DNA from 2 places in the Streptomyces sp. NPDC004788 genome. Region 1 is predicted to be linked to the other one. Evidence: predicted binding sites of a transcription regulator. Region 1 holds the regulator's gene; the other holds the start of a gene.
What was found. The regulator HspR, encoded in region 1, represses chaperone genes until heat shock. The targets are predictions, from matches to a motif close to TTGAGNNNNNNNNNCTCAA.
Positions count from the first base shown of each region.

Region 2: the regulator HspR is predicted to act here: its motif matches at 3,727-3,745, upstream of lon (endopeptidase La).

Region 1 covers NZ_JBSGBF010000015.1:44,817-49,664, forward strand. The annotation lists gene ACWEJX_RS09855 (SGNH/GDSL hydrolase family protein) at 1-2,230, shown strand, start outside; gene ACWEJX_RS09860 (hypothetical protein) at 2,233-2,988, shown strand; gene ACWEJX_RS09865 (heat shock protein transcriptional repressor HspR) at 3,205-3,660, opposite strand; gene dnaJ (molecular chaperone DnaJ) at 3,665-4,846, opposite strand.
Region 2 covers NZ_JBSGBF010000093.1:16,474-21,321, forward strand. The annotation lists gene ACWEJX_RS30355 (glutamate--cysteine ligase) at 22-1,173, shown strand; gene lon (endopeptidase La) at 1,279-3,690, opposite strand; gene ACWEJX_RS30365 (hypothetical protein) at 3,845-4,354, shown strand; gene ACWEJX_RS30370 (TetR/AcrR family transcriptional regulator) at 4,373-4,848, opposite strand, start outside.

The sequences.
Region 1 (4,848 bases):
ACAGGTCACCGACGGCATGCGGCTACCCGGCCACGACCAGACCTCCCTGCCACCGGAGAAACAGCGGGCCGTCGCCCTCGACTACACGGCGAACATCGCAGCATCGATGTACATCCTCGCCGACAAGTGGAACGAGCTCCACACCGACGGCCAGAAGATCACCGTCAACAACGACGACCCGGCCAAACCCGAGAACTGGTTCGCCGCTCTGTGGAACTACAACCTCGGCTTCAACGCACCCAGCAGCGCACCCGACCAGCCATGGGGTCTGGGCTGGTACAACAACCCGGCCAACCCCATGTACCCGCCGGACCGCAAGGCGTTCATGGACACCAGCCTCGACCCCCAAGCCACCAAGGACGCGGCACACCCGGAACGCTGGCCTTACGAAGAGAAGGTGATGGGCTGGGCGGCCTGGTCCATCGACACCGGCCACTCCTACTCCACCGACGGCCGGCAGGACTGGCCCGGTGAGACCGGCTTCTCCTCGGCAGGATTCCGCCCTGCCTGGTGGGTCAGCGACACCGAACGCAGCCTGGTGAAGCCGCCGCTGAGCGCCTTCTGCAACACCAACAACAACTGCGACCCGAACAACCCGCCGCACTGCGACACCGAAGGCTGCTACACCCAGTTCTGGTACCACTCACCCAACGTCACCTGGAAAGCGCTCTGCGCCAACACCTGCGGCAACGAGAACATCAAATACCAAACGCTCCGTAGCGAGCCCGGTCGCGGCTACCGCCTCCAATACGGCACGCCGTCGTGCACCACCACGGGACTCATACCCAGTGGGGCTCTCGTCGTGGAGGCAGAACCGAACGGGACACAGACATGGAGCAGCTGCGGCGCGGTAAAGTCAGCCGGCAGCTTCGGATTCGAGTTCTACCCCGACACGGATGGGCTGTACGAGGCGAAGGGTGACCTGCACCAAATCGGCGGCGGCTATGGTGGTCACTTCTGGTACGCCCACACCCGGGATGCCGCACACCTTGGTGGCTACGGCGGTCGGATGACCGTGACCGGCACTTGGACCCTCGGCCAGAATCTAGGGCAATGGGCCCGTGTCCTCGCACACATGCCGGACACCGGTGCGCACACCCAGCAAGCCCATTACGTGATCAAGGGCGTCGCCGGCGGCGACCGCGACCGCTACGTCAACACCTACTTCCAGAGCAATCACTGGGTCGACCTGGGCGCCTTCAACTTCACCGGATCACCGAAGGTGGAACTGTCGAACTCCACCGACGACGGAACCGCCGACGATGACGTGGCCTGGGACGCCGTGGCGTTCCAACCAATCTCAGGCAAGCCGAAGCATATGATCGTCGCCATGGGCGACTCCTACTCATCAGGAGAAGGCGCCGGAAACTACTCGCCCGAGTCGAACACCTCCCACGGGACAAGCCGTTGGAACGCCTGTCGGCGCAGCGCCAACTCCTGGGCGCGCAAGGTCATCCTGCCCTTCCAGAGCACCAGCGTCGGCGCACTCTCCGACGGCTTCAGCTCCGCCGTCGAATTCCAGAACGTGACGTGCTCCGGGGCGAAGACCTTTCAGCTGACCACAGGAGACCCGAACGTCTGGGGCGCCATGGGCAACTATCACGAGAAGACCCAGATCGACTCCGGCGTTCTGAGCAACGACACCACCCTGGTCATGCTGACTATTGGGGGAAACGACGGCAACGCCTTCACCGAGGCCGTCACGAACTGCTACGTCATCGCTGGGGTCTGCGAGAGTGGCGACTACACCGGGAGGATCGACCAAGCGGTCACAGATACCGGAAACCTCATCCGGCAGATCTCTCAGCATGCAGCCAATGCCCGGATCGTCCTCATGAGCTACCCGCGCATCGCGAGCGAGACGCAATGCCAAGCAGCCAACGCCGGCGTGCTCAACGGACTGGCCGACTACGTCCGGGACAAGCAGAAGAGCATGGTCGAGGGACTGAAGCAGGGTGGGATCAAGGTTTCCTTCGCCGACGCCATCCCCGCCTTCCAGGGACACGCTGTCTGTGACAGTGAAGAGTGGATCAACGGCATCGTGGCCGGGCCGAACGGTGACGGCGACTTCCATGACGGAGATCCGGCCAACCAAGCCCCCTGCCTGCCGTCGCCCGGCGAGAACGTCTGCGCCAGCCTCGAGTCCTTCCACCCCAAGGATCGAGGCACCACGGCCTACGCTCAGGTCATGGACCAGACACTCGCCGACATCGGATACACGGGCGGCTGAGGATGGCAATCGGCCAGAGCGGCAGCACGTCGGCCGCGGGGCGGGGCAACCGCTTCGCGGCCGGCGGCTGCCTGACCATCCTCGGGGTACTGACAGTGGTCTGCGCGATCGTCCTCTCCTGGTTGTGGTACCGGGCCGGGCACGACGAGCAGGTCTCCCACGAGAGCCGCCAGAAGGCCCTAGCGGGTCTCGAACGGCGAGCCGAACGCGCGAAGGACGAGTCCCTTCAGTCGCTCCGAGAGCGTGGCACCGCAGATGCCGAAACGCTCACGGGAGTGATCGCGCAGCATACGGGTGCTCCGGTGATCAGGTACGACGCGGCTCACCGCCGATTCACTGCCACCGTAGAAGAGACAGCAGACTACGAGAAGATCAACATATTGCGTCCAGGAGCTGACAGGGTAAAACGCTGCGTCGCTTTCACGTTCAGCCGTGGGCCTGACGGGCTCTGGACAGGGCGGACGGAGCAACGAGACGGGCGGGTGTGTCAGCCGGTGCAGGAGATCGGAGACCAGGCGCGGTACCTGCGCTCGCGCCTCGCCCGCTTGGCGGACGGGGATCTGACGTCGGCCGGCGTGAAGGAACTCCTGAAGGCAAAGAGCGTGGTCGTCGAAGGCGGAACGGTACGCGCGGTGACGGTCGTATTCAGCTACGACAAGGCCCTGGGCCAGTGCTACCGATTCACTCGCCCTTTCGCTGACGGAGCGGCCGATGAGCTGGACGCCGCGACCAGGGCTGTGCCCGTACCGGATTGCTAGGAGCGAGTCTCTGTGGCCAGCAACTCGACCGCCAGGACGCGAAGCAGCGGATGACCGAATCCAACCTGTTCTTCGTCAGCTGCGTTCCGTCCAAAGAACCGGGCCCGCTTACCTGTTGCGGTCGCCCTGCTGGTCGCGAAGGCCGGGGCACCCGTCACGAGCGAGAAACTCGACCACTGCCCCGTCTGAGCCTGGATGACGCCGAAGCGTCCACGATCACGAGGAAACGTCGCCGCGCTTGTGCCCCGGGCGCCACACCACCAGGGCGCTCGCCTGCTGCACATCGGTGTACGGGACCAGGTCGCGCCGGTACGAGGCGTGGACCTGGGCCTCGCGCTGGCGCATCGCCTGGGCCGCGCCCTCGACCGCCGTCGAGAGCTCGGCCACGCGGGCCTGGAGGGCCGCGACCTGGTTCTCCAGCTCGATGATGCGCTTGATGCCGGCCAGGTTGATGCCCTCGTCCTGCGACAGCTGCTGGACGGTGCGCAGCAGTTCGATGTCGCGGGCCGAGTAGCGGCGGCCCCGGCCCGCCGTGCGGTCCGGGGAGACCAGACCGAGGCGGTCGTACTGACGGAGCGTCTGCGGGTGCAGACCGGACAGCTGGGCCGCCACCGAGATGACGTACACCGGGGTCTCGTCCGTCAGTTCGTAAGGGTTGCGGCGACGGTCCATCTGCTCATGCTCCCTTCGCGGCCTGGAACAGCTCTGCCCTGGGGTCCTCGCCCGCCGTTGCCTCGCGGAACGTCTCCAGGGCCTCACGCGCCTTGTCGTCGAGGTCCGTGGGCACCGCGACCTCGACCGTGATCAGCAGGTCGCCGCGAGTGCCGTCCTTGCGGACGGCGCCCTTGCCGCGGGCGCGCATGGTGCGGCCGTTGGGGGTGCCCGCGGGCAGCTTCAGCGTCACCGCGGGGCCGCCCAGCGTCGGCACCCTGATCTCGCCGCCGAGCGCCGCCTCGTCGAACGTGACGGGCACCGTGACGGTGAGGTTGTCGTCCTTGCGGCCGAACACCGGGTGGGCGTCGACGTGCACGACGACGTACAGGTCGCCGTTCGGCCCGCCGCGCTCGCCCGGCGCGCCCTTGCCGCGCAGCCGGATCTTCTGGTTGTCGGACACGCCCGCCGGGATCCGCACCTGCATGGTGCGGGACGACTTGGCGCGGCCGCTGCCGTGGCAGACCTCGCAGGGGTTCTCGGCGATGAGGCCGCGGCCCTTGCAGTCCCGGCACGGGTCGGTCAGCGAGAAGCCGCCGCCGCTGCCGCGCGAGACCTGTCCGGTGCCGACGCAGGTCGGGCACACCCGCGGGGTGCCGTTCTTGTCGCCGGTGCCCGAACACGCCTTGCAGGGCTGCTGGCTGGACATCCGCAGCGGGACGGTGGCGCCCTCGATGGCCTCGGTGAAGCTGAGCGTCACCTCGGACTCGATGTCCTGGCCGCGCCGCGGCTGCGTGCGCGCGCCCGCGCCGCCGCCCCGGTTGAACAGGCCGCCGAAGACGTCCCCGAGACCGCCGCCGCCGAAGCCACCGGCTCCGCCGGCCCCGCCCTGGGCGCCGCCGAAGAGGTCGCCCAGGTCGAAGTTGAACGAGCCGCCCGCACCGCCGGGTCCGGCGCGGAAGCCGCCGTTGCCGAAGAGCGCACGCGCGTCGTCGTACTCCTTGCGCTTCTTCGGGTCACCGAGGACGTCGGCCGCCTCGGAGATCTCCTTGAAGCGCTCCTCGGCCTTGGCGTCGTTCTTGTTGGCGTCCGGGTGGTTCTCGCGGGCGAGCTTCCGGTACGCCTTCTTGATCTCGGCGTCGGTCGCGTCCTTGGGGACGCCGAGAACCTTGTAGTAGTCCTTCTCGACGAAGTCCTTCGTGCTCATCG
Region 2 (4,848 bases), on a different contig from region 1:
CGTTGAAGGAGAGAGCACTCCATGCGGAATGAGGAGCGGTGGGAGTACCACCGCGGGCAAGGACTGCGCACGATCGGGGTCGAGGAGGAGCTGCTCCTGGTCGATCCCGCGACCGGGCTCCCCCAGCCACTGTCCGGGACCGTCACCGAGATCGCCGCCTGGCACGCCGACGTGCGGCCGGAGGCGGACCGGGGTGAGCCGGTGAAGCCCGAGTTGTACTGCGAGATGCTGGAGATCGGCACCAGGCCGTGCGCCACGGCGGACGAGCTGGCCGATCAGCTGCGGCAGGCCAGGGCCACCGCCGCGGCCGCGGCCAAGGAGGCGGGAGTGGCGGTCGCGGCGCTCGCGACCGCGCCGATGCGCTTCGAGCAGGTCCTCAACCCGGCGGACCGCTATCGGCGCATCGAGGACCGGTACGCCCGTCTGGTCGACGACAAGCTCACCTGCGCCTGCCACGTGCACGTCCACCTCACCTCGCCGGAGGAGGGCGTCGGTGTCCTGGACCGGATCCGGCCCTGGCTCGCGCCGCTGCTGGCGCTCAGCGCGAACTCGCCGTTCTGGCAGGGCGAGGACACCGGGTACGCGAGCTGGCGCCACCAGCTGTGGTCGCGCTGGCCGATGGCCGGGCCCGCCGAGCTGTTCGGCGACGTCGACGCGCTGGAGGAGACCACCCGGGCGATGCTGGCGAGCGAGGTGCTCGTCGACGACCACATGGTCTACTTCGACGCCCGGCTGTCGCGCAGCTACCCGACGGTGGAGGTGCGGGTCGGGGACGTGTGCCTGCACGCGGAGGACGCCCTGCTGCTCGGGCTGCTGGTCCGCGCCCTGGTGGAGACCGAGGCCCGGGCCTGGCGGGCCGGGGTGGAGGCCGACCCGGTCCCGACCGTCCTGCTGCGACTGGCCGCGTGGCAGGCCAGCCGTTACGGCCTCGGCGACCGCCTGCTGCACCCCAAGAGCTGGCGGCCGGCCCCGGCCGCCGACGTCCTGCAGGCCCTGATCGGCCATGTGACCCCGGCTCTGCGGGACGCGGGCGACCTCGACCGGGCCGTGCGCGGCGTCGAGCTGGTCCTCGCCCGGGGTACCGGGGCGGACCTCCAGCGCGCGGCGCACACCGGCGGCGCCGATCTGGCCCCGGTCGTCGCCGACGCCGTGCGCCGTACCAACCCGGCGTGACCAACCCGGCGTGACCAACCCCGCGTGACCGGCCCCGCGTGAGGCAGTGGTGGGGCGCCCTCCCGAGGGAGGGCGGCCCACCGCTGTGCGTGCGGGTGCGGTGCCTTACGCCGCCGCGCCCACCGCGACCGCCGCCGGGGTCAGCGCGATCTCCAGGACCTGGCGGACGTCCGTGACCGGGTGGACCTCCAGCTTCTCCAGGATCTCGGCGGGGACGTCGTCGAGATCGGCCTCGTTCCGCTTGGGGATCACGACGGTCGTGATGCCCGCGCGGTGGGCGGCGAGGAGCTTCTGCTTCAGGCCGCCGATGGGCAGGACGCGGCCGGTGAGGGAGACCTCGCCGGTCATCGCGACGTCCGTGCGGACCAGCCGGCCCGACAGGAGCGAGGCGAGGGCCGTCGTCATGGTGATGCCGGCGCTCGGGCCGTCCTTCGGGACCGCGCCCGCCGGGAAGTGGATGTGCACGCCGCGGTCCTTCAGGCCGGTGACGGGCAGCTCCAGCTCGGCGCCGTGCGAGCGCAGGAAGGAGAGCGCGATCTGCGCGGACTCCTTCATCACGTCGCCCAGCTGACCGGTGAGGGTCAGACCCGCCCCGCCCGTCTCCGGGTCGGCGAGCGATGCCTCCACGAAGAGGACGTCACCGCCGGCGCCGGTCACGGCCAGACCGGTGGCGACACCGGGCACGGACGTGCGCCGCTCGGCCGGGTCCTGGGCGGACTCGGGCACGTGGTGCGGGCGGCCGATCAGGCCGCGCAGTTCGCCCTCGCCGATGGTGAACGGCAGTTCCCGCTCGCCCAGTTCGTGCTGGGCGGCCACCTTGCGGAGGAGCCGGGCGATCGAGCGCTCCAGGGTGCGGACGCCCGCCTCCCGGGTGTACTCGCCGGCCAGCTTGCGCAGCGCCGACTCCTCCAGGACGACCTCGCCCTGCTCCAGGCCGGCCCGCTCCAGCTGCCGGGGCAGCAGGTGGTCGCGGGCGATGACGACCTTCTCGTCCTCGGTGTAGCCGTCGAGGCGGACCAGCTCCATGCGGTCGAGCAGGGCCTCCGGGATGGCCTCCAGGACGTTCGCCGTCGCGAGGAACACGACGTCGCTCAGGTCGAATTCGACCTCCAGGTAGTGGTCTCGGAAGGTGTGGTTCTGCGCCGGGTCGAGGACTTCGAGGAGGGCCGCCGCCGGGTCGCCCCGGAAGTCGGAGCCGACCTTGTCGATCTCGTCGAGCAGCACCACCGGGTTCATGGACCCGGCCTCCTTGATCGCGCGGACGATCCGGCCGGGCAGCGCGCCCACGTACGTCCGCCGGTGGCCGCGGATCTCGGCCTCGTCCCGGACGCCGCCGAGGGCCACGCGGACGAACTTGCGGCCCATGGCGTGCGCGACGGACTCGCCGAGCGAGGTCTTGCCGACGCCGGGCGGGCCGACGAGGGCGAGCACGGCGCCGCCGCGACGGCCGCCGACGACACCGAGCCCGCGCTCGGCGCGCCGCTTGCGCACGGCCAGGTATTCGGTGATGCGCTCCTTCACGTCCTCCAGGCCCGCGTGCTCGGCGTCCAGGACGGCCTTGGCGCCCTGGATGTCGTACTGGTCCTCGGTGCGCTCGTTCCACGGCAGTTCGAGGACGGTGTCGAGCCAGGTGCGGATCCAGGAGCCCTCCGGGGACTGGTCGCTCGCCCGCTCCAGCTTCTCGACCTCCTTGAGGGCCGCCTCGCGGACCTTCTCGGGCAGGTCGGCCGCCTCGACGCGGGCGCGGTAGTCGTCGGACTCGTCGGCATCCTTCTCGCCGTTGAGCTCGCGCAGCTCCTTGCGGACGGCTTCGAGCTGGCGGCGCAGCAGGAACTCGCGCTGCTGCTTGTCGACGCCCTCCTGGACGTCCTTGGCGATGGTCTCGGCGACGTCCTGTTCGGCCAGGTGATCGCGCAGCTGCGCGGTGGCGAGCTTGAGGCGGGCGACCGGGTCGGCGGTCTCCAGCAGTCCGAGCTTCTGCTCCACCGTCAGGAACGGGGAGTAGCCCGCGTTGTCGGCGAGCGCGCCGACGCCCTCGATCTGCTGGACGCGGTCGACGACCTGCCAGGCGCCGCGCTTCTTCAGCCAGCTCGTGGCCAGCGCCTTGTACTCCTTGACCAGCTCGGTCACCGCGCCGGGCAGCGGCTCCGGCAGCGCCTCGTCGACGACGGTGCCCTCGACCCACAGCGCCGCGCCGGGCCCGGTCGTCCCGGCGCCGATGCGCACGCGGCCGCGGCCGCGGATCAGCGCGCCGGGATCGCCGTCGGACAGCCGCCCGACCTGCTCGACCGTGCCGAGCACACCGGTGCCCGCGTAGGTCCCGTCCACCCGGGGCACGAGCAGCACCCTGGGCTTCCCGGTCCCACCGCGCGCGGCGGCCTGCGCGGCCTCGACGGCTGCCCGGACGTCGTTGTCGGACAGATCCAGCGGCACGACCATTCCGGGCAGCACGACCTCGTCGTCGAGCGGCAGCACAGGCAGAGTGAGCGGCGCGGACGCCATGGACTCAGAAGCCATGATCTCCCCTTCGGCAGTGAATCGCAGTCAATCAAGTTGAGCTTTACCGACTCAATGCATGTGAGCCCGGCATTGTTCCCCGCCCCGCGTTCGCTCTGAGCGATCACTCGTCACGCGCCCTGCGCGGGCCCGCCGGAGCGGGCATGCTCGGGCCATGGAGTACGTGAAGCGGGAGTACGTGAAGCGGTACGGGCGCAGGTTCGGCGCCGCGGCCGTCCTCGCCGCGGCCGTGGCCGTGACCGGCTGCGGCCAGGCCCCGGCGGCGCCGCCGGCCGAGAGCCCGGCGAGCAGCGCCGCCACGCGCACGGAGCCCGCGCCCCAGGACGTCCTGGTCGAGGTCGACGTCAGTGGCGGCTTCGCCGGGGTCAGCAACAAGCTGGTGGTCCACTACGACGGCGCGTACACCGTCCGCCACGGCACCAAGCCGCCCGCCTCCGGCCGCCTGACGCCCGCTCAAGCCGCCGAGCTGCGCGCCGCCCTGGAGGACCCGGCGTACGCGAAGGTCCCGGACCGGGCCACCGGCAGCCCGGTCCGCGACGGGTTCACGTACCAGGTCGCCTACGGCCACCGGCTCGTCGTCACCCAGGACGGCGAGGCCCGCCCGCCCGCGCTCCAGCGCGTCTTCGACGCCCTTCCCGACGGCGGCCCGCCGACGGCCCCGTAAAGCCGGACCGCCAGGACACTAGGCCCGGAGTTCCTCGTACCGCCGCCGCAGGAAGTCCCGTACCCGCGCCGGCATGTCCATCGACTCCGGGGCGAGCGCCCACTGGATCTGCAGGCCGTCCATCACGGCCAGCTGCTCCTGGGCGACGGCCAGGCAGTCGGTCCCGGTCCGCAGCTCGCCGCGCTCCACGGCCCGCTCCAGGAGGGCGACGGTGTCCCGCAGCACCCGCGCGTACCGCTCCTTGAAGTACGCGTGCGCGGGGTGGCCGACGTCGCCGGACTCGCCGACGAGGACGTTGAACATCCGGACGATGCCGGGGCGCCGGGTGTTCTCCTCGATCAGGGCGACGAGGGTGTCGAGATAGGCGGCGTAGGACTCCGGCTCGTCGGCGAAGAGCCGCTCCATGTCGTGCTGCTCGCTCTGCGCGAGGACCGACAGGAGCAGGTCCTCCTTGCTGCGGAAGTGATGGAGGAGTCCGCCCTGGGTGATGCCGC